DNA from 4 places in the Aeribacillus sp. FSL k6-2211 genome. Region 4 is predicted to be linked to each of the others. Evidence: riboswitches for the same ligand, from Rfam matches in the RefSeq annotation. Region 4 holds a riboswitch; each other region holds the start of a gene.
What was found. A riboswitch is a leader RNA that binds a small molecule or an ion and turns the genes downstream of it on or off. The one in region 4 is predicted to bind thiamine pyrophosphate.

Region 1: linked by a shared signal. The riboswitch ahead of thiT (energy-coupled thiamine transporter ThiT) and the one ahead of NSU19_RS07730 (acetylornithine deacetylase) in region 4 are both predicted to bind thiamine pyrophosphate.
Region 2: linked by a shared signal. The riboswitch ahead of tenI (thiazole tautomerase TenI) and the one ahead of NSU19_RS07730 (acetylornithine deacetylase) in region 4 are both predicted to bind thiamine pyrophosphate.
Region 3: linked by a shared signal. The riboswitch ahead of thiC (phosphomethylpyrimidine synthase ThiC) and the one ahead of NSU19_RS07730 (acetylornithine deacetylase) in region 4 are both predicted to bind thiamine pyrophosphate.

The regions. Positions count from the first base shown of each region.
Region 1 covers NZ_CP150190.1:3,458,642-3,466,687, forward strand. The annotation lists gene NSU19_RS16755 (DUF1128 domain-containing protein) at 1-65, shown strand, start outside; gene NSU19_RS16760 (hypothetical protein) at 574-756, shown strand; gene NSU19_RS16765 (DUF1992 domain-containing protein) at 798-1,169, opposite strand; gene NSU19_RS16770 (DUF2179 domain-containing protein) at 1,191-1,736, opposite strand; gene NSU19_RS16775 (DUF418 domain-containing protein) at 1,840-3,075, opposite strand; TPP riboswitch at 3,248-3,351, shown strand; gene thiT (energy-coupled thiamine transporter ThiT) at 3,421-3,981, shown strand; gene menC (o-succinylbenzoate synthase) at 4,023-5,132, opposite strand; gene NSU19_RS16790 (carbon-nitrogen hydrolase family protein) at 5,397-6,353, opposite strand; gene NSU19_RS16795 (PLP-dependent aminotransferase family protein) at 7,212-8,046, shown strand, end outside.
Region 2 covers NZ_CP150190.1:1,180,223-1,188,268, reverse strand. The annotation lists gene NSU19_RS05860 (ThiF family adenylyltransferase) at 1-240, opposite strand, end outside; gene NSU19_RS05855 (thiazole synthase) at 237-1,004, opposite strand; gene thiS (sulfur carrier protein ThiS) at 1,011-1,214, opposite strand; gene thiO (glycine oxidase ThiO) at 1,222-2,334, opposite strand; gene tenI (thiazole tautomerase TenI) at 2,336-2,935, opposite strand; TPP riboswitch at 3,075-3,183, opposite strand; gene NSU19_RS05835 (monovalent cation:proton antiporter family protein) at 3,238-5,091, opposite strand; gene mgtE (magnesium transporter) at 5,117-6,481, opposite strand; gene NSU19_RS05825 (RluA family pseudouridine synthase) at 6,586-7,485, opposite strand; gene NSU19_RS05820 (NAD kinase) at 7,501-8,046, opposite strand, start outside.
Region 3 covers NZ_CP150190.1:2,778,331-2,786,376, reverse strand. The annotation lists gene NSU19_RS13460 (GatB/YqeY domain-containing protein) at 1-103, shown strand, start outside; gene NSU19_RS13455 (hypothetical protein) at 582-1,136, opposite strand; gene NSU19_RS13450 (galactosyldiacylglycerol synthase) at 1,279-2,388, shown strand; gene thiC (phosphomethylpyrimidine synthase ThiC) at 2,436-4,178, opposite strand; TPP riboswitch at 4,313-4,428, opposite strand; gene NSU19_RS13440 (NfeD family protein) at 4,622-5,905, shown strand; gene floA (flotillin-like protein FloA) at 5,922-6,914, shown strand; gene NSU19_RS13430 (hypothetical protein) at 6,943-7,320, shown strand; gene yqfC (sporulation protein YqfC) at 7,384-7,668, shown strand; gene yqfD (sporulation protein YqfD) at 7,679-8,046, shown strand, end outside.
Region 4 covers NZ_CP150190.1:1,577,745-1,585,790, forward strand. The annotation lists gene NSU19_RS07695 (LysR family transcriptional regulator) at 1-666, shown strand, start outside; gene dapD (2,3,4,5-tetrahydropyridine-2,6-dicarboxylate N-acetyltransferase) at 741-1,451, shown strand; gene NSU19_RS07705 (N-acetyldiaminopimelate deacetylase) at 1,501-2,628, shown strand; gene NSU19_RS07710 (mechanosensitive ion channel family protein) at 2,726-3,583, opposite strand; gene NSU19_RS07715 (peroxiredoxin) at 3,934-4,482, shown strand; gene NSU19_RS07720 (TlpA disulfide reductase family protein) at 4,575-5,030, shown strand; gene NSU19_RS07725 (hypothetical protein) at 5,262-5,930, shown strand; TPP riboswitch at 5,996-6,096, shown strand; gene NSU19_RS07730 (acetylornithine deacetylase) at 6,221-7,486, shown strand; gene tenA (thiaminase II) at 7,519-8,046, shown strand, end outside.

The DNA.
Region 1 (8,046 bases), 1.9 Mb from region 4:
TCAGCCCCAGCGAAATGCAAGCAATTGCAGAGGAATTGGGGAACCTACGAAAGAGCACTCTTTAAGTGAATTGAGCTTTCTGCTGCTCGTTGCGAATGGGCTTGTGCAAATGACGGCAATTAGTGTTTAACTTAGCGATGTTGAAGTGTTGTGAAAACTCGCAGCTGCTGTCCTCATCAGCTTGCTTCAGTTGATTTGTTATATGTGGTTCTATACGCTTCTCAAAACGATGTTCGAGTCACATTAGGAACCGCCCAATCTGCCATCCATCAGAGGTTTAGCTTGGATTCTAAAGCAGGCGAATCGTGTACGCGCTCCATTTTCATCATTCTCTTTTTCTTTTGCAGGAGAAAAATAAAGATAGACCTCCTTGTTGTTTAGATGCCAGATTTCAGAAGAAATCGTTTTTACTTTAAAGCAGCTTTATAAATTCAGTATAAGCTGCTTTTTGTATAATAACTTTTTGTCAAAACGGTGTCTATTTTTTGAACAAAATGTGAATTTTTTGTTTCGTTTTTGTGACAAATGATTTATAATAAAAGAAAACGTTTTCTTTGTTTGGGGGTCAAAAAAATGGTCGTGACACTTATGAAATATTTTTATTTATTCGTTGCTCTCTTCTGTTTATTGTCTGGAATTTTGGTCGGTTTTGCAAAGGAGCTGCCGCTTTCGGTGATAGTCATTTTCTTAGGTTTTTTCAATCTTGCTTTATATTATGTCTTCCATAGAGAAGCCTTGAAAAAACAGCAAATTTAAAAGAATGGCGAAAATAAAGGCACCATTCTTTTTCGAAAACGTCAAATAAGCTTTTTATAAACTTTATCTTTATAAAATTGAGATGCAGGTGTGTTGAATATATTCCTTTTCTTCACGATTCGTTCCAATGCTAATTGTTTTTCCGACAGCTTTTGTTGTAATTTTTTCCTTTCGGCTTCATCTTCACAGCATTTTAGTAAATCTTGAATAGTTAATAGTTCCTTTTTCAAGTCATTTTCTTGATCGACCATTCCGGCGTTTCTCAAAAGACGATAAGCCATTCGGAGTTCTTCCGGAATATCAGACAAATCGTCATGCGGGAGAGGCTTCCCCATCCCGGGAAGTTCTTTAAACTCTCCCTCTTCATATGCCTTTTTGATCCGATCCTCAGCAATTTTTGCAAATATATCCACGCTTCACCCTCCCTTCGACCGTTATGTTCGTCCTTTTTCTAAACGCTTTACCCGCTTTTTCATCGCTTTTGTTAAATATCCACCTTTAAAAGAACGAATTTCATACGAGCTTAAAAACGCTTTTGGTTCTATTTCATTGACAAGGTTTAAAAATTCTTCCTCCCGAGAGCGTTGAGCAACAACTTCCAAACGATACCTAATCGAATTCATTCCTTCTCCTTGAAAGACCGTAACCCCAAAACCAGCCTCCCTCAATTTTTTGACTAATCCGGAATTTTTATCCATTAAATTCACATTGTATGTTACATATCCAAAAGCCAGCTTTTTCTCCAGTTCACCGCCCAACAACAGCCCTGCACCAAAACCGATAATATATGCACTAATATTGTAAATATTAGATAAATCTTGAAAAACTATTCCTAAAGCGACAATATAAATCGCTGCTTCTAGCAAACCTATACCAGCAGCAGCCTTTGTTTGATTTTTCACTAACAAAATAGTTCGGATCGTCAATACTGGTACATACAATAATTGCAGCAAAAAAATAAAAATTGCTTGTAGAAACATGTTGCCTAGACACTCCTTTGTTCCATCATACTATAAATTATTTTCAAAAAGAAAGAGCTATCATAAACTCAAAATCTGAGATTTGAAACTACATTTTTACAATTCATCTTGATCTGTTATTATGCTTCGAAACTTCCTTTTTCATGCGAATAGGCTGGCGCTTGAAATACATCGCTGTTCTCCATACCCACTCCAACGGCCCTAATTGAAAATATTTAAACCAAATATGGCTGATGATAAGCTGCACGGCAAAAATTGCGAGTGCAAGCCAAAAACCGGCGAAGGGGTATACTTTACCGTACAATCCCAATCCGTAATGATAAAAAAGATATGTACAAATAACAGATTGCATGATGTAATTTGTCAATGACATGCGTCCAACAGGCGCAATCTTCTTAACAATTTGCCGACAGATTGGGTGAAAATATAAAAATATGAGAGAGATCACATAAAACAACATGAGAAATGGTGCACCGAACACCATGTAAAAACTATTTTTAGCGGTGACCGCAAAAATATTTAACGGAAGCCCAATGATAAGCCCGAAAAACCAGATGGCTGTTAATAACCTTCGATGCTTCTCCGGTTCTTGAAAAAGCTTTTGTTTCGCAAATATCATGCCAACTAAAAACATGCTGATATATGGGAGCATGTTTATTATATAGACAAGCGGTTGAAAAGGCCACAAGCCAGACATAGACATGTAAAAAAGCCGATCATGAATACGCTGATGGAAAATATCAGTAAAACTTCCGTTTTGATATGAATGGATTGCGTTTCTTGCCTCCTCTTCCAATAAGGCAGCCTGCTCTCTTTTTTGGACTAAAGCATCCTCACCATTGGATACAGCCGTCATCAAACCAATAAGGAGCAAATATAAACTAAATAAACATACAGTCCATACCAAAAGGGTTTTCCAGGAACACTTCCGGAAAAAAAGGAGAAGAAACCCCAGCACAGCATAATCCATTAAAATGTCTCCATCCCAAATGAAAAATGAATGAATTAGTCCAAATACAAAAAGCACCACCAGTCTGCGTATATATATAGAAACAAAGTTCCTGCCGTTTCCTAAAGCCCGTTCCTCCATGATGATGATTCCAAATCCGAACAATAATGAGAACATTGTAATAAACTTCATTTGTACAAATATTTCCAAAATATTTTTCGTTAGAAAATCCCATGTTCTCCATGTTTCAGTAAAAAAATTTTCGCTGCCTATTTGGTATAAATATACATCTGGATAGCTGAAATGCGCCATATTCACAAGTAAAATGCCAAATATCGCAGCCCCCCGCACCACATCCACTACTTCATAACGCTCACGTTTAAGATTCAAACCAAAACCCCCATTCTGAAAAAAGTTCTTATTGTTAACGCCCTTTTTTCATTACTTTTTGTCCAAAGGCTGCATTTCAGCTTTATCGTGTTTAAATTTATTTGAATATAGCGAAAAAAGAATGACAATTTTCTTATAGTCTATTATGATAGACATAAGATTCGAATATCAACAGATCCACAAGGGGAGCTATATGCTGAGAGTGGACGGATATTTCGTCCAGACCCTTTGAACCTGTTAGTTAATGCTAGCGTAGGGATGTGGAAGTATACTGATCCATGATACAGCCTTTTTCCCCCTTATGGATATTTGTTGATAGCAAATAATATACAGGGGGTTTTATTTTTGGAAAAAAATCGCTTATTACTATTAATAGAAGCAGCAATCTTTGCAGCATTGGCAGTTATACTTGATCTTCTCCCTTCCATTCAATTATCATCAGCCATTTCTATATCCATTGCCATGGTGCCTGTACTCATATTATCGTTTCGATCCGGTGCAAAGATTGGCTTCATTTCCGGCTTTTTATGGGGATTATTGCAAATTGTATTAGGTGATGCATACATCCTGACGCCTGTTCAAGGCTTCATCGACTATTTTCTAGCTTTTTCCTTTATCGGTTTAGCCGGTCTTTTCAGCAAAACTATTCAAAATAAGCTGAAAGATGGAAAGAAAAGCTCTGCTCTTGTTTTCATCATCTTTGGCGTCTTCATCGGAGCTTTTGCACGTTATTTTTGGCATTTTATCAGCGGTGTCTTTTTCTTCGGAGAATATGCACCAGAAGGAATGTCAGCGGTCGTTTATTCTTTGATCGTAAACGGCATTACGATGATAGGAGCCTTTGTATTATGCGCTGTCGTTACTGTTATTCTCATTATGGCGGCGCCAAGATTGGTTGTAAAATAAACAAAATCATCCTCTGCAAAACATGCAGAGGATAATTTTGTTTATAGGGTAAATACTTTCGTTTCAACAGTGTATTTTTTTAATTTTTCACGGCTTACATGAAAACCGATCCCCGGGTTATCAGGCAAGGCAATTTTTCCATTATAAACCGATATTTCCGGTTCAATAATATCTTCTTCCCAATACTTAGATGAACTGGATATATCTCCTGGCAGTGTGAATTGTTCAAGTGTCGCTAAGGCTATATTATGGGCCCGTCCAATCCCTGATTCAAGCATCCCTCCGCACCAAACTGGAACATTTTGCTCTTTGCAAAAATCATGGATTTTTTTTGCTTCTGTCAAACCGCCAACACGGCCGATTTTTATATTCATAATTTTGCAGCTTCGAAGTTCAACAGCCTTTCGAGCATCTTCGAAGGAACAAATACTTTCATCTAAACAGATCGGTGTGTCCAATTCTTTTTGAAGTTTGCTATGATCCACAATATCATCGTGCGCAAGAGGCTGCTCAATCATCATTAATTGAAACTCATCCAATTGTTTTAGATGATTTATATCTTTTAATGTATAGGCACTGTTCGCATCAGCCATTAAATCCAAGTTCGGAAAATGCTTCCGTATTTCCTTAACTACTTCAATATCCCAACCTGGTTTAATCTTTATTTTTACTCTCTTGTATCCTTCCTCCTGATATTGTTCAATAAGACTGATTAAATCTTTTATTGTTGGCTGAATACCGATGCTCACCCCAGCTTCAACTTCTTTTTTCATTCCCCCGAGAGCTTGTGAAAGAGGTATATTTTGCTGTTTTGCATATAGATCCCACACGGCACCTTCCAAAGCCGCTTTTGCCATATAATTTCTGCGAATAAAACGAAACGATTCAGCCAACTCACGAGGATGATGAAACGACGTCTTTGATAAAATCGGAATGAGGAAATCTTCGATCATGTGCACAGTTGTTTTCACGGTTTCTTCTGTATACCATGGAATGGAAAAAGCAACCCCTTCTCCAAAACCGGCTGCACCATCATCATCCTTTACTTCTACGATCAACAATTCGCGATCGTGAATGTCTCCATAGCTAGTAGAAAATGGGGCTTTCAAACGCATCTGTAATATATGCAAAACAATTTTCTTAATTTTTATCAATTAAGAGCATCTCCTTTTTTAAACAAGCTCTCAGCTAAGTTCGACAAAATCATTCCCATTCGCCAGAGGGCTCGATATTTCCCGGAAAATATTTCTTAAAATAGCGAATCCACTCGAACGTTTGTTTTACACTAATTATAAAATAAACGCTTTCTTAATGTAAAGGAGCAAGGGATTTCTTTATTTCCCTTATTGTTTATTGAACTGCAAAATCTCAAATAAATAATGAGATCAATCGTAGAAACGAGTCTCATCATGAGATTAATTTTTCCACTCAATAGTTGTCTTCTTCTCTTTGTTGACTAGCAATTTAAAAACATCAGGTCTTGCATAATGCCCAACAGGATCAAAATCAAACTGGCTATAGGCGATTTGTTTCATATCCAGTTCTGCAATGATGATGTCTTCCTTGCCAAATACGGGCTCTGCCACATATTCGCCCAACGGTCCAACAATCGCGCTACCACCTCTGCTCATTACTTCAGGTGAAGAAGCAAGTTCATCATAACAAGCCAAATCTTTCGGATACATATCTTTTGTCACATATTGATTGGCAGACAAAACAAAGCATCTCCCCTCCAAAGCAATGTGGCGGATTGTTGACTGCCAAGTTTCCCTTGCATCAGCCGTTGGGGCAATATAAATTTGAATTCCTTGTGCATACATCGCAGCCCTTGCTAACGGCATATAATTTTCCCAGCAGATTAGCGCCCCTATTCTTCCATAAGGGGTGTCAAACACTGGTAATGTGCTTCCATCCCCTTCCCCCCAAACAATCCGTTCTGCTGCAGTCGGTTTTAATTTGCGGTGTTTTCCTAACAACTGTCCGTCAGAATCGAAAAATAAAACAGAACAGTAAAGAGTCCCGCCGCTAAATTCATTATCCCTTTCTGTAACGCCTATCACAAGGTAGACACCTGCTTTTCGAGCCGCTTCGCCCAGTTGTTCCGTCGTTTCGTCCGGAACAGCTACAGAATTGCTCCAGTATCTATACCAATCCTTCCTCCCTTCAGCCGAACGGCTCCCAATCGTTGTACCGAAAGATAAGCCTCTAGGATAAGCGGGAATAAAAGCTTCAGGAAATACAACAATCTTTGCTCCTTTTTCAGCAGCTTGATGTATGAGGCTAACCGCCTTTTTTGTCGTGGCGTCCCGGTCCATAATAACAGATGAGGCTTGTATAACAGCAACTTTAACCTTTTGTGCTCTGTTCGACATATTCTTCCCCTCCACCAAATTGAAAAATCTAAAGCCATCTTAAATGCCGAAGCTCATGAACCTTCAAAGTCAATAACCTTCGGAAGTTGCCCCCTATTCATCTTCCATAAAAAAATCTGCACAGGAAGGAAAACACTTTGAATAATCCTCTTTTTAAGCATAGAAGGGCCGGCCCATGTATTAGAGTTCAAAATAATTGGATTATGTTTTTCCATGAGAGCTTTTCATGTGATATCTCATCTGAAGTAATTTAATGGTAATTTCTTAGCATGCTCCTTTGTACAATACAGCTGTGGCTGAGTGTCGAACTAACTATCAACACTTAATTCTATAGAAGCATTAAGCGTAAAATATGAGAAACGGTTTGAATTGGAGTATATTATTCATAATAAAAATGTTCAAAAATTTTTGGACCATCCAATCAAAGACTTTGTCAATCATCCAATTTCAATACTGCAACAGCCATTTATCCAAGATGAACCATAAAGTGAAATAAATTTGCCGAAAATCGCACATCTATTTTAAGGGTTTTCAACTTCAAGTAAAGAAAAAATCGGGCAGGACAGCTTTAAGCATTGCGTCCATGTTACAAAAGATAATGATTTTTCAGCAGCGTTCAAATCATGTGCTAAAAACTCCAAGTTAAAATAAAAGTGGATGGGTAAAATGTTACTGAATTGGATGGGCATTATTCTTTCATCTAGCGTTATAATTAATGTTTGAACAGGTTCAAATTTTGATGGATATAACAACATTTTCGATTATGTTCAATAGGAACATTCTATAGATAAATAACAAAGAACCTGGTTAACTTGCCATATAGCAGGAAGTGCCAAGCAAATCTAAAGGGTGAAGCATATGGACTGGAAACCGGATCGAAATGCAAAAAAGCCTATATATAAACAACTGGCCGAATATATTGAAAATGGAATTGCGGATGGCACATTTCCCCCTGATAAACCGCTGCCTTCTGAACGGTTTTTGGCCAATAAGCTGCAAATAAACAGAAGCACAGTTGTGGCTGCATATGACGAATTAGAATCAAACGGACTTATCGAGAGAAAGAGAGGAAGCGGAACAACAATCAGCAAAGATATATGGGGCATGACAAAGAAGCGTGTACCAAGCTGGAATCGGTATATTGAGGCAGGATCGTTCTTGCCGAATTTACCTGTGACCCAGAGAATACGCAAAGAGATGGAAGAGCATAAACTAATCAATTTAGCTAGCGGTGAATTGTCGGAAGATCTTTTTCCAATCGACTCCTTGCGAGAAATCATTTCGACAAGGTCATTTATCGGAAGCCTAGGATATGATCATCCTCAAGGGAATGAGATATTAAGAAAAACTATCACAAAGCATGTGAAACGATATCGGAGAATTGAGACAAATCCGTCTTCCATTCTCATCACATCAGGAGCGCAGCAAGCTTTATATTTAATCGTCCAATGCTTATTAAAGCCGGGTGATGCGATAGCATTAGAAGAACCTTCGTATTATTACAGTCTCCCGGTCTTTAAATCAACCGGAATAAGACCTTTCTATTTACCAGTTGACAAAGACGGTATAAACCCGGATGATTTGCTTCAATTGCATAAAAAACATCGAATCAGGATGATCTTTTTAAATCCTGCTTTCCAAAATCCATCAGGTGCTTTCCTTCATAAAAACCGGCGGGAAAAAATATTGGAAA
Region 2 (8,046 bases), 400 kb from region 4:
TGGCAGCTTTTGTTTCGCATCCTCTTCTGTATACAGCTGTTGACGCCCGAGATTGCTCCAATCGACATAATCACGGTCAATGATGGTTATTTTACCGATTCCAGCACGGGCTAACATTTCAGCGCTTGCGCAGCCGAGTGCCCCAGCTCCAACAATGAGCACATGGCTTTTCAGCAATTTTTTTTGTCCCTCTTCTCCAATAGGAGAAAACAAGATTTGGCGAGAATATCGTTCCATTATGTCGTTAACATTCCTTCCGTTGGACTGCTTGCTTGTGCATACCGTTTTTTCGGAATGCGTCCTGCTTCATATCCAAGTCTTCCTGCTTCAATCGCCAGTTTCATTGCCTTCGCCATTTTCACAGGATCTTTTGCACCGGAAACAGCTGTATTTAATAAGATTCCATCTGCTCCCATCTCCATGGCGAGTGCGCAATCTGCCGGCGAACCGATTCCGGCATCAACAATGACTGGAATATTGGCTTGCTCAATAATAAATGATAGATTGAGAGGATTGACAATTCCTTGGCCTGATCCGATCGGAGATGCTCCCGGCATGATGGCATGAACCCCTAATTCTTCAAGCTTCTTCGCCAGAACAACATCGTCTGAAGTGTATGGAAGAACAATAAACCCTTCATCCAATAACATCTCTGATGCCTTCAATGTTTCAATCGGATCAGGGAGAAGCGTTTTATCATCTCCAATTACTTCCACCTTAATCATATCACATAATCCTGATGCTTTAGCAAGTTTAGCGATTCTGACTGCTTCCTCCGCAGTTTTTGCCCCGGCCGTGTTCGGCAGAAGCGTATATTTCGATAAATCCAACATTTCTAAAAAATTTGGCTGAGAAGGCTCGTAAATATTCATTCTTCTGACGGCAAATGTCAAAATTTCAGCACCTGAGGCCTCCACCGCTTCTTTTTGTATCTCAAAAGACGGATATTTTCCAGTTCCTAACATTAATCTCGACTGAAATGTTTTATCTCCTATTTTTAACATGAATCATCATCCCCCTCCAACAAAATGGACAATTTCAATTTGATCACCATCATGTAATGTCTGGAAGCTGTATTGTTCTTTTGAAACAATTTCACCATTTCGTTCAACGACAACAATTCTTTCCTGTAATTGAAAAAAGTTCAGCAAATCTTCAATGCTTCGAACACTATTCTCCACTTCCATCTGCTGGCCGTTGATGCGAAGTTTCACCGTTTCATCACCTCCCTTTCGCATCAGAAAGCAATCGGTTTAAAGAAAAGCTATGAACATAACGCTCATATTGATTCGTTTTCAAAATCATGTCTTTTACGATCAAGCTTGTAATCGGCGCTAGAAGAATGCCGTTTCGATAATGACCGGTCGCAAAAAAGATTCCCTCATGCTCCGGGTGCTCGGCAAAATACGGCCAGCCGTCAGCTGTTTGCGGCCTGAGCGACGACCAAGCACTAACGACCGGTTCAGACCCGATTTCTGGCATCATTTTCTGAACCTTGATCATTAATTCGGATACTCCTTTGACTGTTGGATTCGTATCCCAGTCGTTTTCATAAGAAGTTGCTCCAATAATAACGGTGCCGTCTTTTTTCGGTACGATATAACAGTGCTCGTAAAACACTGTTTTGTTGATCACTAGTTTTTTCGGTTTTACGGCTAAGCATTCTCCTTTAACGGGCTTCATTGGATTTTTCAACCCCAACTTTTCTAAGAAAAAGCCACTCCAAACTCCGCTTGAAACGACGACTTTTCCACATATAAAAACTCCTTGGGAAGTGACAAGCTTGTATGCTTTTCCCTCTTTAATCACATCGAAAACAGGACATTGTTCAAAAATGGATGCACCATATTTTCTAGCGCCTTTCGCATATGCGCAGCAAACAGATGAACCTTTCACTTGGCCGTCATGTTTAAGCCAAAGAGCTCCCGCAATGTCTTCAGAAACATGTGGCTCATTTGCCAGTACGTTTTCCCTTGAATGCCATTCTAGTTCATTCTCATCTGCGAGCGATTGCAGAAAGCGGCCTTCTTCCTCAGTAAATGCAAGCCGATACATGCCTTCCTGCACAAGCTCAATATCCACACCAGATTGCTCCAATAATTCTTTTGCAAGGCTCGGATATAAATTTCGGCTCTCTAAGCATAGCTCAAAAAATATGTCTCTTTTTTCATTTTCAGAATGGGCACCCAGCATTCCTGCTGCAGCGGATGTCGCTTTACCTCCGATTTCGCCGCTTTCAAACACGGCGGTCTTCAGCCCTGCTTTTGATAGCTCATAGGCGATCCCTTGGCCGATGACCCCTCCCCCGATGATTCCAACATCAAAAACGTTCATTTTAAAAAGCTTCCCCTTTCCTGAAAAGTTTGGCAGCGCTCTCTGGATCTTTCGAAGAAAAGATATAGGACATAACGGCAATACCGCTTGCTTTTTTTTCTAAAACCTTTTGCATATTATCAGGCGTGATCCCACCGATGGCGATAATAGGAATATTGACGTGTCCAACGATTTTCCTAAGCAAATCTGTTCCCTTTGCCGGAAGTCCTTTTTTACTGTTCGTTTCAAAAACGTTTCCGAAAAAACAATAGTCTGCTCCGTCTTTTTCTGCTTTTACCGCTTCATCTAATGAATGGACGCTGACACCGGCTTTTATTTGCGGAAAAGCGCTTTTCACTTTTTTTACCGGCAGGCCGGTTCCCGGAAGATGAACATTTTGAACGCCTGTTAGGAGCGCAACATCGAGCCGATCGTTGATAACAAGCTGTTCTCTCCTTATCCCGTTTGCCAAAAGCTGTTCTACAAGATGAATGATCTCACATGGTCTTTTATTTTTTTCTCGTATATGAACGTAATCAACATGATCTGATATGGACAAAATTATGCGTATTAGCTCGTTGACCGGTTTTGTTCCGTCTGTTACGGCATGAAGTTCCAACATTGTACATTCCTTTCATGAGAAAGACGCTCACACTCGTCTTTCAAGGTTCAAAACTGGAAAGCAGCTGTCCAGTGGTGAGACTGGAAACAATAAAAAACCACCTTCCTTGCTGGAAAGTGGTAATGGAATATCAGACATATGTTTCAAATTCCCACTTCCCTACGCTGGCATCATCCAGATCAGGTTCAAAGGGTCTTAAAGTCAACACTTTAATCTCAGCCTTTCCAAAGGCTCCCCTAGTGGATGCTTATTAAATTTTCATACTAATTTCATGCTATCACAATTTGTTTTGTTTGCAAATATTATTTGCTAAATTCCAGCTCATCTTTTAACTCATTTACATATTTGCGGGAACCCGTTACAATCAAGCGGTCCCCTTTTTTCAATTCGGTATCGCCGTGAGGCACAATGGAATCTTCACCTCGAAAAATCCGGACAAAGATACAATCTCCTGTAAACGGAAAGTATCGAAGCTTCATTCCATCATATTTTCGGTTATTCATATTAATTTGATAAAGAGAGTTGTCTTGGTTTGTTAAGATCCGCATAACGCCAGGCGATTCGATCAAAGCCCTGAGCAGCGTTTTTGTTGACAGCATGACGGAAAATACGCTGATCCCCTTTTCTTTTAATGCTTGATCCAACTCCGGGGAAGAAATGGAGGCGATGACCTGTTCTACGCCGCATTCTTTTGCATATGTCGCAATTTCCGCATTTCTTTCTTCATCCCCAGTAGCCACTATTACTATATCAGCTTCCATTATGTGGTGTTCATTCAATGATTCTATCGAATAGTCTTTCAATTCTTCAATTTTAAACACCGATTGAGCAGTCCCGTTTTCAATTTTGTCTTGCTGTGTATGATATACGGTTGCTTCATACAAATTTTTGTCCAATTCTCTTGTGACTGGAAGGGTCATTTGATTTGCACCAATAAAAGCAATTTTCTTTTTAGGCTGCACCGCCATTTTTTTAGGGAATAATTTTTTAAATCCTATCGGCGTGATAATGCTTGTTAACACGGCAACTACTATTAGTGCGTCAGCCATTTGCTTATCAATCAGTTCGATTCGCTGTCCAATTTCAGCTGCCGCAATAACTAATGATAAAGTAGCAGTCAACAAGAACGCCGCCGCAATCGTTGTATTCGTATCATACCATTTTCTCAGCACAAAAACGGGAATAAACTTTGAGATCAAGAGGGCGAGAAATAACAAAGGAATTAACAAAAGAAGGTTCGGATCTTTGATCAATTCCCATAAATCCAATTCCACCCCTATCATGACAAAAAAGATCGGGATTAAAAAACCGTAGCCAAACGAATCTAGCTTTTGCACCAAGTCTGAATTAGGCGATAAAAGCGAGACTAAAACTCCCGCAAGGAAGGCGCCTAAAATATTTTCTGCCCCAAGCGTTTCCGATAAACCTACAAGTGCGAGAATTAACGTAAAAACCGCCCTTGTTCCAATTTGAACCGTTCCTTTTGACATCGATTTAATAAAGGATCGACTTTTAAACCTTTTGCCAATGAAGTAAAGCAGTACGCCTGCTGCAAACAAAAGAAGCAGAAGCCACGTATTGCTTTCTCCTTCGCTGTTTAAGGAGACAAAAACCGCCAGCAAAATCATGGTGACAAGGTCGGCTATGACAGCCACCAGCAAAATAATTTGGCCGATGGTTGTTTTCATAATTTGCTCGTCTTTCAGCGTCGGCACTACTACTCCTAAAGAAATCGTTGAAATCACTAACGTCATGAAAAAGGCATTGCGGATAAATCCCATCCACATTAACAAATACGATAAAAGTAATGAAACAACGAAAATGCCAAGAAAAACAATTGACGCAACCAAAAAAGTATGAGGAGCTTTTTTTCCGTTGGACAGCTTTTCTTCTTTTTTCTTCTCTTTGGAGAAAATGGTGAAATCAATCTCAAGCCCGCTTAAAAACATGAGAAATATAAATCCCAGCGTTGAGAGAGTTGACAGCCATACATCTTCTTGCACTAAATTAAATCCCGTTTTCCCGATGATTAATCCGACAATAATTTCCGCAACGACGACAGGAATGAATGCCAGTTTGAACCGATGCAGCAAAATCGGGGTTAAAAAAGCGCCTACCAACACGATGACAAGAGAGGTTACTGCATGTGATTCCATATTGCGCCTCCTTTAGCTAATTTTGTTAGAGCAAATAGTTCATAAATAGTGTCGCCATGCCAAAATAAATCAAAATGCTGATCATATCATTAATCGTTGTAATAAATGGACCGGAGGCCACAGCCGGGTCAATACGAAGCCTGTGCATGACAAGAGGAACAAACGCCCCGGCAATTGTCGCAACAGTCAGCGTTGACAATATGGAAAGACCCACTAGCAGTCCTAAGAAAAATTTCTGCTTCCAAATAAAAATTGTCAGTGCAACAACAATTCCGCATACTGTTCCGGTAATCAAGCCGGTTCCAGCTTCTTTGAGAATAATTTTCCACACGCGTTCGGAAGTGCCTTCGCCTGTTGCAATTCTTCTTACGGCAACAGCGAGAGCTTGTGTTCCTGTATTTCCAGCCATCCCTGCAATTAATGGTATAAAGAGCGCTAAAGTTGCCACTTTGTTCAACGTTTCTTCAAACTGGCCGATTAGGCCGGCGGTGAACATTCCTAAAAATAGGAGAATAATAAGCCATGGCAATCTTTTTTTGGCAGCAGAAACAGCATTCGGATCATATGAATCTACATCCGAGACAGCGGCCAGTTTCGAATAATCGTCAGAAGCCTCTTCGTCCAGCACATCAATAATATCATCAACAGTTATAATTCCAACAAGACGATGTTGAAAATCAACAACCGGAAGAGCCAAAAAATTGTAGTCCTTCATCTTTCTTGCTACTTCTTCCTGATCATCCGCCACAGATACCGAGTAGACTTTCTTTTTCATAATGTCAGCAATCAAAGTATCGTCTTCATGAACAATTAAATCTCTTAACGACAGGACGCCAACAAGATGTTTCTCTTCGTCAATCACATATAAATAATATATTGTTTCCGCATCAGGAGCTTCTTTCCGCAGCAAGTCCATCGTTGACTGCACCGTATAATTGGCATTAATGGCAACGAACTCGGTTGTCATAATACTTCCTGCGGTAAATTGTTCATAATCAAGAAGTTCGCTTATGCTTTTGGCAGTTTGAGCGTCCATGATGGTTAAATAGCTGGAAATTTTCTCTTTTGTCAGCTCACTTAATACATCTGCCGCATCATCGGCGTACATGTATTCCATCATTTTGGCGGCAAATGCCGGATGCATTTCCTCAAGCAGCGATTTGTAGCGGTTTTTATCATCCCTTATATTTTCAAAAACATTCGCCATTTCTTCCGGAGATAGAATTTGATATAAAAGCATTCTATCCGGCTGGTCAAGTTTTAGAAAAAATTTTGCCTGATCATATGGATGTAGCTCAAAAAACAGCGAACGGAATTCCTCTACATTGTTCTCTCTCAGCTTGTCAATCATCAACTGTCTGTATTCCGGTGCATCTGTTTTAGGCTGCATAAAATCTCCTCCTTTCCGGAAAAATATCGAAAAGTTTTGTGTTTTACTATATTAACAAATCTATCTGATTTTGTCGTACATTTTTTCATAACAAAAGCATGCACTTACAGGCGCGCATGCTTAATTATTTTTTCCATATCAGGAGGAAGCTTGCAAGTATACGTCAAATTTTTATGCAAAACGGGATGATAGAAGGACAGCGACTGACTGTGGAGGGCATGGCGGTCAATTTCTTCTTTTTGTCCACCATAAAGCGAATCTCCTAAAAGCGGATGACCTATATAGGACATATGTAGACGAATTTGATGAGTTCTACCAGTTACAGGCTTTACCTCAACAACCGTTTTGTCAGAAAAGCGGCTTATGACCCGAAAATGCGTAATAGCTTTTTTCCCATCCTCCCTGACAGTTCTCTCGATGATGCTATCGTCCTTTCTTGCAATTGGCGCATCGATGGTGCCTTCGTCTTCGCTGATCCTTCCATGGACAATTGCGATGTATGTCCGTTTTACCGCTCCTTTTTGCTGTTCCTTTGAAAAAAGAAAATGGCTGTAGCGATGTTTGGCTACAAGAAGCAGCCCGGATGTATCCCGGTCAAGCCGATTGACGATATGCACCGTAAGATTTTGCCGCTGTTGATCATAATAGTGTAAAAGCCCGTTCGCAAGACTTCCTGACGGATGCTCTCTAGACGGAATGGTGGACAAAAACGCCGGTTTATTTACAATAAGGCAATAATCGTCTTCATAAACAATGTTCAATGGTATGTTCTCTGGAATGAGCGACTGGCTTCTCTTTTCTTCCGGAAAATGGACGGTTACTTGATCGCCTTCTTGTAAGACGTATCGGACATTTTTTTCGTTCCCGTTAACGACAATTTTTCCACCGTTAAATTTAATATCTGTTAAAGCGGATTTAGAAATATGATGCTCCCGCAAAAATTCTCTAAGCAGCCAGCCATGATGTTCTTTTTTGATGTCCCAATGAAGCTGAAATGTCCCCATGTTTTTCTCTTTCCTTTATCTGTCGCCAATAAACGAGTCCCGGACCCGCTTCCAAAATGGGAAAGGCCGAAATCTCGCAAACCTTACCTTTTCCTGTGCGACCCGGCATTGGATGGACCTGACGTTTTTGTGAAGAAGTGTTAAATGATCGATTGTAATTTGAAAATCAACATCATTGACAGGCTTTAGCATACACGTATGGTGGTCAGGCAAAATTAACGGCGAGCCGATTGTCCGGAACACCCTGTTGTTTATGGAAGCCATTTCTGTTAATTGAATAGCCCGCAGTGAAGGATGAATGAGAGCACCGCCAAGCGCTTTATTGTAGGCGGTGCTTCCTGTCGGTGTTGAAATACACAACCCATCTCCTCGAAATGTTTCAAAGAGAAGCCCTTTAATTTCTATATTCATGACGAGAGTCCCTTCAATGCTTTTCACTGTGCATTCATTTAGCGCAAGGTAGGAGGCTTCACTCCCGCCATTATGCCGGACCACCACTTCAAGCAATGGATATTCAACGATCTGAAACGGTGTTTTAGCAATTGCAATCACCATTTTTTC
Region 3 (8,046 bases), 1.2 Mb from region 4:
CAAATCCGATATGGGAAAAGTAATGGGAGCCGTTATGCCAAAAGTAAAAGGAAAAGCAGATGGCTCGCTTGTCAATAAATTGGTTCAGGGTTTGCTTTCATAATTCGAGTAAAAAGCTTGCCGCTTTCTATGTGCGGCAAGCTTTTAAGTTTTTGCAGCGGATTCATCCTATGGACTGCGGCAGTCGATTAATGAATGTAGCTGCCTTGCAATTCATCAATAGTGGTTCAGTTGTTGATAGCAAGCTTGTCGGCGAAAGAATATAGCTGCTATGCAAATGTCCGCAAAAAATTGAGCAGAGGGCAACAATGAAGGAAAACATTCGGAAAGATCGCTGATCTCAATGAAGATTATCGGGAAAATACGGCGGCAATAAAGGAAAACCTATCGAAAAGAGCACACGTCTATCTAGCTGTGAGAACAGGGAAAAACGACAGCACTATTTGCTCTGAAAGGGAAAGGATTTATTTCGGAGTTAACCCAAATATTTTCATTGAAACCTCAATGGGATCAACATGACGGAGCGTATAAGCGGCGCATGAGCTGTTCATACGCTCTTTTTTGATGAAGGGAAAACCGTTCTATCCATATAGTTTGAGCAGTTTTTCTTTTGACATCATTAAATATTTCGGCGGCCGCTTCAAGCTATCGAAACGATATTGAATGATGAAATACATAGGGGTAAATGTCAAAAGCTTATACCATTTATAAAATGGATTTTGAATGGCAAACGTTTCAAAGCCCAGCCGTTCAGAGCCTTTATTTAAAATAGTTATTCCAATAATCCCTTTCACATTGTGAAATTGTGAATGATTCCGCAAGTATTGAACGATATTTGGCAGCCCTTTTTCTGTTTTAGAGTAAATGTATCTTCCTTTTTGAATTTCGCTCTTAAAATGATTCAGTTCCTTCATTAAATAGACGTTATGAAGATGTATTTTTAACAGAAGATCATTTTTTTTAATTTTTGTACCGTCTGAAAGAATTATTTCCCTTCCTTTATATTTTGTCAATCGAACCCGGAAAATGTCACGATTATTCTCCTTGTCCCTCACATACTCAAGCCGCGAACAAAGGTAATAAATGGGATCCAATAGGCACCAAAACTTAAAAAAACAATATCTCAACCTTCCCATTTGCAACACCTTTCACTTTTTTTCTTACAGTTTATTTTTTAGCATACGAATTGTTTTTATTTATAAAAAATTTTTTTCGAATAGCCATGAGAAATTAAGAAAAAACTTTTAAAGAACTCCATCAATAACAATGGTGAGCGATATGAAAAAAATTTTATATCTTCCTTTTTTGACCATACCTTCAGGCCATCATCAAACAGCTGATGCCCTAATGGAAGGGTTGTTACGGCTTGATCCTGACATTCATTGCGAAAAAATGGACCTTTTGTCATCGAAATTTGGAAAAATAGAAAGGCTGATATCTTCCTTTTATTTGCAATGGATTGGCCGTTTTCCTAAATCATACAGCCATATGTACCACAGGTCAGTGCTCGCGGAACAAAAGAGCGCCAAAAGGTTTTTCCATTATGAGGCACTTTTTCTCCGGCATTTAAAAAAGATCATTGATGAATTGAATCCGAAAATGATTGTTTGTACCCATGCTCTTCCTTCCTACTTGCTTGCCAGGCTGAAAGCCTCTTCTCAAATCAACATCCCTGTTATCAATGTATACACAGATTTTTTTATTCATCACCTTTGGGGAAAAAGAGAAATTGACTATCATTTTGTCGGTCACTCATATATGAAAGATTATTTGCTCGAAAAAGGTATAAAAAAAGAACAGATTTTTGTTACAGGGATTCCTATTCACCCAACTTTTACAAAAAGGAAAGATGAACATGTACATAGCATGCGCTTTTATCGAGGATTAATTTCGGGAGGAAGTTCAGGCGTCGGTTCAATAGAGAAGATAACGGAAAAAATCAGCCGCGATGATGATATCCATTATATGGTGTTATGCGGAAAAAACAGAAAGCTTTATGATCGATTAATAAAACAAAACCATCCACGAATTACTCCTTTACCTTACATCTCTTCAAGAGAACAAATGAACGATCTGTACAATCGCGTCGATTTTATCATGACAAAGCCCGGGGGTGTGACAATCAGCGAATGTTTATACAAAAAAATTCCTATATTTGTATACCACACTCTTCCAGGACAGGAAGAAATAAATTTGGAGAAATTAACGAAATTCGGGATGGTGTTTGATTTTCGAAATTGGCAAGAGGAAACAAATATTTCGGCCTCCATTATTCGAGCGCTGCAATCTAAGCAGCTATCAAAATTTTTATCGAAAGTGGATGAATATCATAAAAGTTTAGCTCCGATTGAACCAGCGGGATTGATCAAACGTTTAATGAATGAATAGCTCCTGGAAGCCATTAAAGCTTCTAGGAGCATTAGTTTGAAAATTATTTATCGATAAAGGGATGACCCGCCCTCTATAAATTCTTTTGCTTTTTGCCTCAAACCTTCCTGAACGAAATCAGAATCACTTGAACCGGCCATTTTTCTTAAATTGTGGGAAATTTTCATCGAGCAAAATTTTGGACCGCACATAGAACAAAAATGGGCAATTTTCGCTCCTTCTGCCGGCAAAGTTTCGTCATGATATTCGCGTGCCCGTTCAGGATCGAGAGAAAGATTAAATTGGTCGTTCCAGCGAAATTCAAAACGGGCTTTTGATAAAGCATCATCCCTTATTTGGGCGCCTGGATGCCCTTTTGCCAAATCTGCGGCATGGGCTGCAATTTTATAAGCAACAACACCTTGGCGCACATCCTCTTTATTGGGAAGGCCTAAATGCTCTTTCGGAGTTACATAACATAGCATGGCCGTTCCGTACCAGCCGATCATGGCTGCTCCAATGGCTGACGTAATATGATCATAGCCGGGAGCAATATCGGTCGTTAATGGACCGAGGGTATAAAAAGGAGCCCCTTTGCAAATTTCATTTTCTAAATCAACATTTTCTTTAATTTTATGCATCGGAATGTGCCCAGGGCCTTCGATCATGACTTGGACATCATGTTTCCAGGCGATTTCCGTCAATTCACCGAGCGTTTTCAATTCGGCAAATTGCGCTTCATCATTGGCATCTCGAATAGATCCGGGACGCAAGCCGTCACCTAATGAAACGGCAATATCATATGTTTTTAAAATTTCGCAAATCTCTTCAAAATGAGTGTATAAAAAGTTTTCTTGATGATGCGCCATACACCACTGCGCCATGATCGAACCGCCGCGGGATACGATTCCGGTCGTCCGTTTGACGGTCAAAGGGATATAGCGAAGCAGCACGCCGGCATGTATAGTAAAATAATCGACCCCTTGTTCTGCTTGCTCAATTAATGTATCACGGTAAATTTCCCATGTTAACTCTTCAGCAACGCCATTTACTTTTTCGAGCGCTTGGTAAATCGGGACGGTTCCAACCGGCACGGGCGAGTTGCGGATGATAAATTCTCTTGTTGCATGAATATTTTTTCCTGTTGACAGGTCCATAATTGTGTCAGCGCCCCAGCGGATGGCCCAAAGCATCTTCTCAACTTCTTCTTCGATTGACGATGTTACAGCTGAATTGCCAATGTTGGCATTAATTTTTACATGAAAGTTCCGGCCGATGATCATCGGTTCACTTTCCGGGTGATTAATGTTGGACGGAATAATGGCCCTGCCGGCAGCGACTTCTTGACGAACGAATTCAGGATCCATGTTTTCACGAATCGCCACAAACTCCATCTCTGGGGTGATGATCCCCTTTTTTGCATAGTGCATTTGTGTAACGACAGCACCTTTTTTTGCTTTGAAAGGCTTTCGATGAAAAGGTGTGGCAATATTGTGATCTTCCCAATTGCGAAATCCATTATCTTCAGGCTTTACCTGGCGCCCGTCATATTCTACAACATCATGACGGTCTAAAATCCACTGTTTGCGCACAGCCGGCAAACCTTTATGAATATCTGCCTGAAAATCAGGATCTGTATAGGGACCGCTCGTGTCATAAACCTTTACAGGTTCATTTTCAAACGTTCCCGCTTCCGTTTTCGTGGGAGTTAATTGAATTTCCCTCATCGGAACCCGAATATCGGGTCTCGACCCAGTCACATAAATTTTTTTGCTTGCTGGAAACTGCATGTTTTCGAAATAATGTTTCATTTTTCTCCTCCTCCATTTTTTTATCTGAAGATGTGCATAGAAAAATAGGAGGGGAGATGGGACGTGAAAAATAAAAACGGGTTCGCTTTAGCACGAACCCGATCAATTCAATATAGAAAAAGAAGGCAATAAAATACTCCCGCTACCTACTTCCCTACGCTGGCATCATCCAGATCAGGTTCAAAGGGTTGAAGAACTTCAGGCGCGTTCTTCTCTCAGTCCAGCTAATTGGACACCCCTAGTAGATGGTTATATATTTTTTTTAATAGTAACATAATATGAAAAATAATGAAAATATTTTTTCGTTTCATGTTTGTTTGCAGAATTGTTGATTTTTGAAACTTTCTGCACAATTGTCCGTAATAATATTAGGCAAAAAATAAGGGGGGAGAGGCCTGAAATCAAACAATAAGTTTTTCGCTATTTGCGCTCTGCTGCTCATCTTGTCGATTATTTGTGCGTCTTTTGATGCCAAATCAGCTGAAGGGAAAACAGTTTATTTTATTCCGATTGAAAATACAATTGAAAAAGGATTGGTGCATTTTATTAAACGATCCATTCAGGAGGCGGAAAAAGAAAAGGCGGATGTCATTGTTTTTGAATTGAACACTCCTGGCGGTGCTTTAGAGGCAGCGATAGAAATAGGCAAAATGATTATGGATACAGATATCAAAACAATCGCTTATGTAAATAAACATGCGATTTCCGCAGGGGCTTATATAGCATTAAGGGCTGATCAAATATATTACCATCCTGGCGGTACCATTGGGTCAGCGGCTGTCATTGACTCCAATGGCAATGCTGCAGAAGTAAAAGTGCAATCGTTTTGGAAAGCAGAGATGAGAAATGCTGCTGAGGTTCATGGCAGAGACCCTATGTTCGCTGAGGCGATGGTAGACAGCAGCTTGGATATGCCCGAATATGGTGCAGAAAAAGGAGAATTACTAACATTAACAGCAAAACAAGCGATGGAAGTCGGGTATGGTGAAGGCATCGCCAAAAGCCGGGCAAAGCTTTTGAAATCGATCGGAATGGAAGGTGCAAAAGTCCAGGAGACTGAGGAGACGTTTGCTGAAAAAATAGCCCGTTTTGTAACAAACATGTATACCATTCCGATATTATTAACGATTAGCGGTTTAGGGTTTGTGTTAGAATTGTACACTCCTGGGTTTGGCATTCCTGGTTTTATTGGACTATTGGCACTGTTTTTGTTTTTCTTCGGTCATTTTATTGCAGGGCTTGCGGGATTGGAAACGGTTGTTTTGTTCGTGCTTGGGGTACTGCTTATAATTGCAGAGTTGTTTGTTCCAGGAGGAATTATTGGAGCAATCGGTTTTCTTTCAGTCCTTTTAAGTTTATTTTTAGCAGCTGATCATATAGGACATATGGCGGTTTCTCTTTTTATTGCCGGTTCCATTTCGATATTCACAATATTCATCATGTCAAAGGTGATTGGTAAGCGTATGAAATGGTTTAAAAAAATTATTTTAAATGATTCAATCAGCACGGAGAAAGGTTATGTATCCAATCAAAATCGTACAGATTTAATTGGGAAAACGGGTGTAACTGTGACTGCTTTACGACCGGCAGGAACAGTAATGACCGATGGAGAGGAAAGATTGGATGTTGTGACAGAAGGAACGTATATTGAGAAAGGAAAAAAAGTGAAAATTGTTAAAGTAGAAGGCTCACGAATTGTTGTAAGAGCTATTAATGAAAATGAATAGGAGGTAGGTATATCACATGGACGTAACATTTTTTCTTTTACTAGGTCTTATCGTATTAGGTCTTATTTTGCTTGGCATCTTGTTCTCTTTTGTGCCGATTATGCTCTGGATTTCAGCTCTGGCAGCTGGCGTTCGCATCAGTATTTTGACTCTTATTGGAATGAGGCTGCGCAGAGTCATTCCAAGTCGAGTGATCAATCCGTTAATTAAAGCGCATAAAGCCGGCCTTGATGTCACAACGAATCAATTGGAAAGCCATTATTTGGCAGGAGGAAATGTCGATCGAGTTGTCAACGCATTAATTGCAGCTGAAAGAGCTAATATTGAATTGAGCTTTGAACGTTGTGCTGCGATTGATTTAGCGGGAAGAGACGTGCTTGAAGCCGTTCAAATGAGCGTAAATCCGAAAGTAATCGAAACCCCGTTTATTGCAGGGGTTGCCATGGACGGAATTGAAGTGAAAGCAAAAGCCCGCATCACGGTGCGAGCCAATATTGACCGGCTTGTTGGTGGTGCCGGGGAAGAAACGATTATCGCACGTGTAGGTGAAGGAATTGTCAGCACCATTGGTTCTTCTGATGATCATAAAAAAGTGCTGGAAAACCCTGATATGATTTCGCAAACAGTTTTAAACAAAGGACTCGATTCAGGAACAGCCTTTGAAATTTTATCCATCGACATCGCGGACGTTGATATCGGCAAAAACATCGGTGCGATCCTGCAGACAGATCAAGCGGAAGCGGACAAAAACATCGCGCAAGCTAAAGCGGAGGAACGCAGGGCGATGGCGGTGGCAAGAGAGCAGGAAATGCGCGCTAAAGTTGAAGAAATGCGGGCAAAAGTTGTTGAGGCGGAAGCGCAAGTTCCGCTTGCAATGGCGGAAGCTTTAAAATCAGGAAATATTGGAGTTATGGATTATATGAACATCAAAAACATTACCGCTGATACAAATATGCGTGATTCTATCGGAAAAATGACAAAAAACTCTGCTGGTGATGAAGAAGAATGATCTTTCTGCCCATCAAAGGAGGTGTCATATGGAAATATTTGAAAATCCACTGTTCATTTTTATTTTAATCGGGATTATTTCTTCTTTGTTTGGCAGAAATAAAAAAGATCAAGAGCAGCAGAAAAAAAGGAAACAAGTTGCAAAACAAACGAAACAAAGGATAAAAAATGTTTCGACAAGCCCTCCAAATGAATGGAATCAAATTCAAAATGTACACACAGGCCTATCCAGCCAACTAAAAAAAGCTGAAAAAGACAAATCGAATATGAAATCTTTTCATAATAAAAATAAAAAACAGAAACCATCAGCTTTACACATGCATTCAGCTGCAAAAGGAGTCATTTGGAGCGTCATTTTAGATGAACCCCGATCCAAAAAGCCCCATCGGTCGAATTTCATAAAATAAATGAATTAATGGTGTTAATCCCCTTTTGTCTCTCATAAATATGAGGATGAAGGGGGTTCTTTTATGGGCAAAAAATGGCATCAGCGAATAAAAAGCATATTGACAGAAGGATTGCAAATACCAGCTGACGTCATGATGGATCTTCCCCGTGTTACGATGATCGGTACATTGCATATATATATAGAAAATCATAAAGGACTGCTTTCTTTTACAGATAAAGAGATTCGAGTTCTGCTGCAGCAAGGCCAGATGCTCATTAAAGGAAGCGATTTTGTGATGAAAGCGATATTGCCAGAAGAGCTCCTTGTAGAAGGGAAAATTGAACAAGTATTATATATTGATCAGTAGGGGGATCGGGATGCGGAACAATTGGTTGTTATATTTTACAGGCTTCGTTCAGGTAATAGCGGAAGGAACCGGCTCAGAAAGAATGTTGAACGATTGCACGCGGCTTGGCATTGTCACAATAAATGTAAAGCGGCTGGAAAACGGTGCAATTTCTTTTTTTATACGCCTTAAAGATGTACAGGCTTTACGAAAAGTAGTTCGTAAACATGAATGTAAGTGCACCTTTCACCAAAGGATAGGATTTCCATTTTTATTAAAAAAATCATGGAGAAATTTTGGGTTTGTTATTGGAATTGTTCTGTTCATTGCCATTACATTTCTTTTATCCAACATGATTTGGCATATTGAAATAAAAGGGGCTAGTCCGAAAACAGAGCA
Region 4 (8,046 bases):
GAAATGATTGAAAAGGAAGAGAAGGTAAGAGAGGAAATCTCTGTTTTGGAAGGAGAAGTGTACGGGACGTTAAAGCTTGCAGTGGCATCCATAATCGGCCAGCACTGGCTTCCAAAAGTTTTGAAAAAATATGTACAAAAATACCCTCAGGCGGAAATTTCACTTATAACCGGGTGGTCAAGCGAAATATTAAAATGTTTATATGAAGATGATATTCATATCGGAATCATACGCGGAAACCCTGATTGGAAAGGGTTTAAACAGCATTTGCTGGAAGATACTTTGTATTTAGTTGACACAGAAATTCAAAGCATCGATGATTTAGTACACACAGAGCGGCCTTTTATTCAATTTAAAAGTGATTCTACATACTATCAAGAAATACAAGAATGGTGGCACAGGCAATTTAAAAACCCGCCAAAAAGGACAATTGTCGTTGATCAGATCGAGACGTGCAAGCAAATGGCGTATCATGGTATCGGCTTTGCGATTTTGCCTTCTGTCAGCATTGATGAAAAGGATGGTTCGATCTTTCGACTGCCGCTCATTGATCATGAAGGAAAGCCGATTAAAAGGGATACTTGGTTGATCGGGCATGAATCATCGTTAAAGCTTAAACAAGTGCAGGCGTTTATGGAAATCGTCCATCAATTTATTAATGAATGATAAATTTGCTTGTCAATTGATTCTTTTCTTTGATACAGTAATGGGGGTACAGAAAAACAGAGAGGAGTATTACGATGAAAATGATGGATGCAAACGAAATTATTTCATTTATACAAAACAGTAAAAAAACGACTCCTGTAAAAGTTTATGTAAAAGGTCAATTAGAAGGAATCAACTTTGGAGAACAGTCCAAAACATTTATTACTGGAAACACAGGCATCATCTTTGGAGAATGGTCTGAAATTGAACAAGCACTAGCAGAAAACAAAGATAAAATTGAAGACTATGTTGTTGAAAATGACCGCCGGAACTCAGCGATCCCGCTTCTTGATTTAAAAGGCGTAAAAGCGAGAATTGAACCAGGTGCAATCATCCGTGATCAAGTGGAAATCGGAGATAATGCGGTCATCATGATGGGGGCAGTGATCAATATCGGCGCCGTCATTGGTGAAGGAACGATGATTGACATGAATGCAACATTGGGCGGTCGTGCAACGGTTGGTAAAAACTGCCACATTGGTGCCGGAGCGGTTTTAGCTGGTGTAATTGAGCCGCCTTCTGCAAAACCTGTCGTAATCGAAGATGATGTTTTGATCGGAGCAAACGCCGTCATTTTAGAAGGTGTAAGGGTAGGAAAAGGCGCGGTTGTTGCAGCTGGTGCTGTTGTAGTGGAAGATGTTGAACCGTACACAGTTGTTGCAGGTGTTCCTGCGAAAAAAATTAAAGATATTGACGAAAAAACGAAAGCGAAAATTGAAATTAAGCAAGAATTGCGGCAGCTCTAAATTCGAAGCGTGGACAGCGTCCACGCTTATCCTTTAGGAGGGGACTCATATGAATAAGGATGCGCTTATTGCCATTCGCCGTGATTTGCATAAAATACCTGAACTCGGATTTCAAGAACATAAAACACAAAAATATTTATTAGATTATATTCATTCGCTGCCGAACGAAAGGCTTGAAGTGAAAACATGGAGAACAGGTATTTTCGTGAAGGTCCATGGAACAAATCCTCGAAAAATGATAGCCTACCGGACAGATATTGACGGATTGCCGATTGAAGAAAAAACGGGGCTTTCATTTCAATCAGAACATCCAGGCTTGATGCATGCTTGCGGTCACGACTTTCATATGACGATCGCTTTGGGGGTTTTAACTCATTTCGCCTATCATCCGATTCAAGATGATCTGCTATTCATCTTTCAGCCGGCAGAAGAAGGGCCTGGCGGTGCAGAGCCGATGCTAAACAGCGAGATTATGCAACAATGGATGCCGGATATGATCACTGCGCTTCATATTGCTCCGGAGCTTCCGGTTGGAACTATCGGAATGAAGCCTGGACTACTTTTTGCTAATACGTCCGAGTTGTTTATCGATTTAACCGGGAAGGGAGGCCATGCCGCTTTTCCGCACACGACACATGATATGGTCGTCGCTGCTTGCTCCCTTGTCACCCAGCTGCAATCCATCGTTAGCCGCAATATAGATCCTTTGGATAGTGCTGTAATTACCATTGGAAAAATTGCAAGCGGCACGATACAAAATATAATTGCGGATCACGCCAGATTGGAAGGAACGATTCGCACATTTTCTGTCGAATCGATGGAAAAAGTGAAAAAGCGGATTGAAGACATGGTCAAAGGTATAGAAATCGGCTACCAATGCAAAGCAGAAATTGACTGGGGTTCGATGTATTATCAAGTGTGGAATGATGAAGCGTTATCAAAAGAATTTATGGAGTTTGTCCAGAATGAAACAGAAGTTCAACTCCACGTATGCAAAGAAGCGATGACTGGGGAAGATTTCGGCTATATGCTGGCGAAAATTCCGGGATTTATGTTTTGGCTTGGAGTTGATTCTCCTTACGGCCTTCATCATGCGAAGCTTTCACCAAATGAACAAGCAATCTTTAAAGCGGTCGATCTTATTTGTCAATATTTTGAATGGAAAGGCAATAAATAGAAGATTCATAGCCTCCTGCATAAAGCAAGAGAAAAAAATTAGAAATACGTTCTATACAAACACGAAGTCATAATTAAAAAGGAAAGGGGATGAGAGATCATCCTCTTTCCTTTTGCTGCTCGTTCTTATGAATCATCACTTGATGAGGGAACGGAATTTCGATGCCGTTTTCATCAAGCACTTCTTTCAGCCGTTTCCGGAGCTTTCTTTCAACAGCCCACTGCTCCATGTTTTTCGTTTTGGCGATGATGCGGATAATCACATCAGACGTGCCGAAATTTTGCACGCCTAAAACGTCCGGACCCTCCACAACCTCTTCAGTTTCTTTTGCAAATTGGTCGCAAGCTTCTTGAAGAATGGACATGACCCGATTTAAGTCTTCATTATACGATATGCTGATATCAACGAGGGCTTGCATATTTCCTCTAGAATGATTGGAAAGGCCGACAATCTGCCTGTTTGGAACATAATGCAATGTGCCGTCAAAGCCTCGGATTTGCGTCGTTCGTAAACCGACAGCTTCCACAATGCCTGAATAATTGCCTGTAGTGACATAATCTCCAACATCAAGTTGTTTTTCTAGGAGAAGGAAAAATCCTGTCACAACATCGCTGACGAGCCCTTGAGCTCCAAAGCCGATCGCAAGACCAACAACCCCAGCCCCGGCTAAAAGCGCTGTGACATTGTAGCCAAACACTTGAAAAACGGTAACAATAAAAATGAAAAACAGGGCATAATGAAAGAAATTCAAAACTAATGTTTGCAGCGTTTTAGCCCGCGTGGTGGAAATTTCCTTCCGATTCTCAAGCCCCTCAAACATTTTGTGAATAATTTTATTGCCGATTGATTTGACGATAATATATGCAATGTAAATTCCAATAAGCTTGGCCAAAACTTCTCCTGATTTTAAAGCCAGATCAGCCCAATCAATAGATTCAAAAAAGTTCAAAACCATTTCCCCTTTCTTTTCAAGCCAATCATTTGGTTATTTGACGGGATCGTGTTAAACTGAATGTACAGTTGAAAGTTTAGCATAGAAAAAGGAATTTTCAATGATTGTTACATTTTTTTAATGATAGCGGCGAAAATTGGAAATAGTATTATTGTTCTCTTCACCGCAATGAAAATGTAAAACAAATTATTTAAATTAATTATTACTTAAAATTGACTAAAATTTTGTTGTTATATATAATAGTAATCGGAGGAAGGATATTGAGAAAATACTCAATTCATTCTCATTTGTTTTTGAAGGAAACGATCAAAAAGTTTCCTTTAAAATAAAATTTTAAAATGGAGGGTTACATAATGGCAGAGCGTTTGGTTGGTAAACAAGCTCCACGTTTTGAAATGGATGCCGTTTTGCCAAACAAAGAGTTTGGTAAAGTAAGCTTGGAAGAAATCATGAAACAAGGAAAATGGACAGTTCTTTTCTTTTATCCAATGGACTTCACTTTCGTTTGTCCAACTGAAATCACAGCTATTTCTGACCGTTATGAAGAATTTGAAGATCTTGATGCAGAAGTGATTGGTGTATCAACTGACACAATTCACACACACTTAGCTTGGATTAAAACTCCTCGCGAAGAGAACGGTTTAGGCGATATTAAATATCCGCTTGCAGCAGATACAAATCATCAAGTATCAAGAGACTACGGCGTTTTAATCGAAGAAGAAGGAGTTGCTCTTCGCGGATTGTTCATCATCAATCCAGAAGGCGAACTTCAATATCAAACAGTATTCCATAACAACATTGGCCGCGATGTTGATGAAACATTGCGTGTACTTCAAGCGCTTCAAACTGGCGGACTTTGCCCAGCAAACTGGAAGCCTGGTCAAGAAACGCTTAAAGTATAATGAAGCTTTTCATTCAAAGGGCCTAGCAGTACGTTAGGCCTTTTTTCAAACGATTATTTTTTTGATATTCATTCTTCAAGGAGGAAGCGGAAATGAAATTACGTGAGCCAATGCCTGAATTAGTCGGAGCAACAACTTGGCTGAATGGCGAAGTAACGAAAGAGCAATTAATCGGTGAAAAACCAACATTAATCCATTTTTGGTCAATCAGCTGCCATTTGTGTAAAGAAGCAATGCCGAAAGTAAATGAGTTCCGCGATCAATATAAAGATAAACTGAACGTAGTAGCTGTTCATATGCCTCGCTCCGAAAAGGATTTAGATATTGATGATATTAAAAAAGTAGCGGAAGAACACGGGATTACGCAACCGATCTTTGTTGACAACGAACATAAATTAACCGATGCTTTTGAAAATCAATATGTACCTGCATATTATGTTTTTGACAAAAACGGCATTCTTCGCCACTTCCAAGCAGGAGGAAGCGGAATGAAAATGCTGGAAAAACGTGTTAATCGGGTGTTAGCGGAAACAGAAAACGCTGAATGATTCAACCATCTGCAAAACATTGCAGGTGGTTTTTCATTTTAGAAAAATACCTTTCCGGCTTTGAAAGGACTTGTTTTTATTGCTTCGAAGCTTTCAAAAGATAAGCATCTCCATTTACCATTCATCTGACATCCTTTTTCCAGCTCTCAATCCTAAAGAAATGATTCACATTCCAAATCACAACATGCTATAATAAATGATGCTAGTTTGAACAAAAAGGAGCATAGGTGGATGGCAAAACAATCACAAACTTTTTCCATTATGAATCTATTAAAGGTGCTTTTGGCTGTCATCGTTATCCTTTTCCTATTTTATTTGCTTGCATTTAACGACGTCGTCGTGCGTTTTATATCTCTGCTATTAAATGGATGTTTAGTTGTTCTCGCCTTCCTTGTCTATCGGAAAATAGACTATATGATAAAGATGAAAGAAGAACGAAAAGAGCCTATTCAAAACGAAAAGCTGCCTGATGAAACAGAAATGGCGCGAAAAGAACAGCAATTAAATAAACTGGAGCTTGATAAAACGCAATTGTTGGAGGAGCTATTAACAAAAGCCGGTATCGAAGAGGAAGAAAAACAAAAGTACCGAGCCAAAATTAGAGAAAAAGAGGATGAAGCTTCAAAGCTTCAACAAGAGCTAGCATTCATGAAAGGCCGGATTGCCAACTTGATTTTAAAAAGAGATCCTGAGATCGAGCGGATTGTCCTGCTGCTTGATGCAGATTTTATATTAAATCATTCGTTAGTGGAAATTAATCAAAGGTTTCAGGAAATTAGCGGCAGTTTTTCTGAACAATCGATCGAGCATTTGAAAAAGGCTAATTATATTGATCAACATTTGCAATTTACTCGAATTGGTTATCGTGAATTATTAAAGACAGCAAAAAGAATCAATTAACCGTTAGCTTGTATTTTTCTATATTTTATGATTTAATGAAATTAAATGAAAATTTCATAATATTAACATACCACTAGGGGAGCCGAAAGGCTGAGAAAGGCGTGTGCCTTGACCCTTTGAACCTGATCTAGATCATACTAGCGTAGGGAAGTGGTGCAGTAATATCGAAACCTGTCTATGGGTTTTGTATATACTTGCCCGTTCCCTTATATTGGGAACGGGCTTTTTGCATTACAAGGCTGGTTGGCAAACCATTTTTCAAAACAAAATGTTAAGAAAGGGGAGACAACGTGTTACAAACGCTATTTCAGCAAATTGATGAAAGGGAAGAAGAACTTCTGAATCTTCTAAAAACACTCGTATCGTTTGAAACGCCAAGCCCTCCGGCAAGAAATGCAAAAGAGGCTCAAAAGTATGTCGCCTCATATTTGGAAGACATCGGCTTTTCCATTGATCAATGGGATTTATATGAACAAGATCCAGTCGTAGTAGGAACGAAAAAAGGAAAAGATCCAGAAAATTACCACAGTTTAATTATTAACGGGCATATTGATGTCGCTTCAATCGAAGAGGGAGAAGAATGGCTAACGCCTCCTTTTGAGGCAACGGTTAAAGGGGATTACATATATGGACGCGGTGTAGCGGATATGAAAGGGGGAATGGCTGCCAGTCTGTTTGCATTAAAGCTGCTGCAAGAAAACGGCATTGAGCCGGGAGGGGATATCATTTTTCAGTCCGTCGTCGGTGAAGAAGTAGGCGAAGCAGGAACAAAATCGTGCTGCGACCGGGGATATCGAGCTGATTTTGCCATCGTTGTCGATTCAAGCAACTGTGAAATACAAGGGCAGGGCGGGGTGATCACGGGCTGGATTACAATTGAAAGCCCCGAGACATTTCACGATGGCACGAGAAGACAAATGATTCATGCCGGCGGGAAGCTTTTTGGGGCAAGCGCGATTGAAAAAATGATGAAAATTATTGAAGGACTGCGAGAGCTTGAACAGCATTGGGCAGTGATGAAAACGAGCAAAGGCTTTCCGCCTGGTTCTGCCACAATTAATCCTGCAGTGATTGAAGGTGGAAGGCACGCCGCTTTTGTGGCCGATAAATGTTCCCTTTGGATTACCGTTCACTATTACCCGGAAGAGCATTATGTAGAGGTGATCCGGGAAATTGAAGAACATATCCATCATGTTGCAATGGCTGATCCATGGCTTCGGAAATATCCTCCGAAATTTAAATGGGGCGGCACATCGATGATTGAAGATCGAGGAGAAATTTTCCCAGCTTTTTCATATGACGAACATTCACTCGGAGTGAAAACATTACAAAAAGCACATAAACTGGCATTTAATGAGGAAGCAAAGCTGACGATGTCCCCTACTGTGACAGACGGCGGCTGGCTGAGTGAAGCGGGAATTCCCGTCGTTTTATATGGACCGGGCACGCTTGAAGATGCACACTCGGTGAATGAAAAGCTGTCCATCCCCCAATTAAAAACATTTACAAAATCGCTGATCGCGTTTTTATTTGATTGGTATCAGAAAAAACGATGACAATTACAAAAGCTGCGAAAGGGGTAATTCAAATGTTTACAGACCGATTGTATAAAACTGCAAAACCGATTTGGGAAGCGAGTTACCATCATCCGTTTGTTCAAGGAATCGGCAATGGGACGCTGGATATCGACAAATTTCGCTTTTTTATGGAGCAGGATTATCTTTATTTAATCGAATACTGCCGCCTGTTTGCCCTTGGAAGCTTAAAGGCTCACAATCTTCAAACAATGACAGTTTTTGCTGATCTTCTACATTCGACGTTAAAAGTGGAAATGGATTTGCATCGTCAATACGCTGAAAGAATAGGAATAGAGAAGGAAAAATTAGAACAAGTTCAGCCTGCTGCTACAACCGTTGCATATACGAGCTATATGTTAAATGTGTCGCAGCGAGGATCATTGGCAGAACTGGTTGCCGCAGTCCTTCCATGTACATGGAGCTATTATGAAATCGGCACACGCTTACATGAGATTCCTGGTGCCAGTGAACATGAGTTTTACGGCGAGTGGGTAAAAATGTACGCATCAACAGAATTCGGTGAATTGGCAAAATGGCTG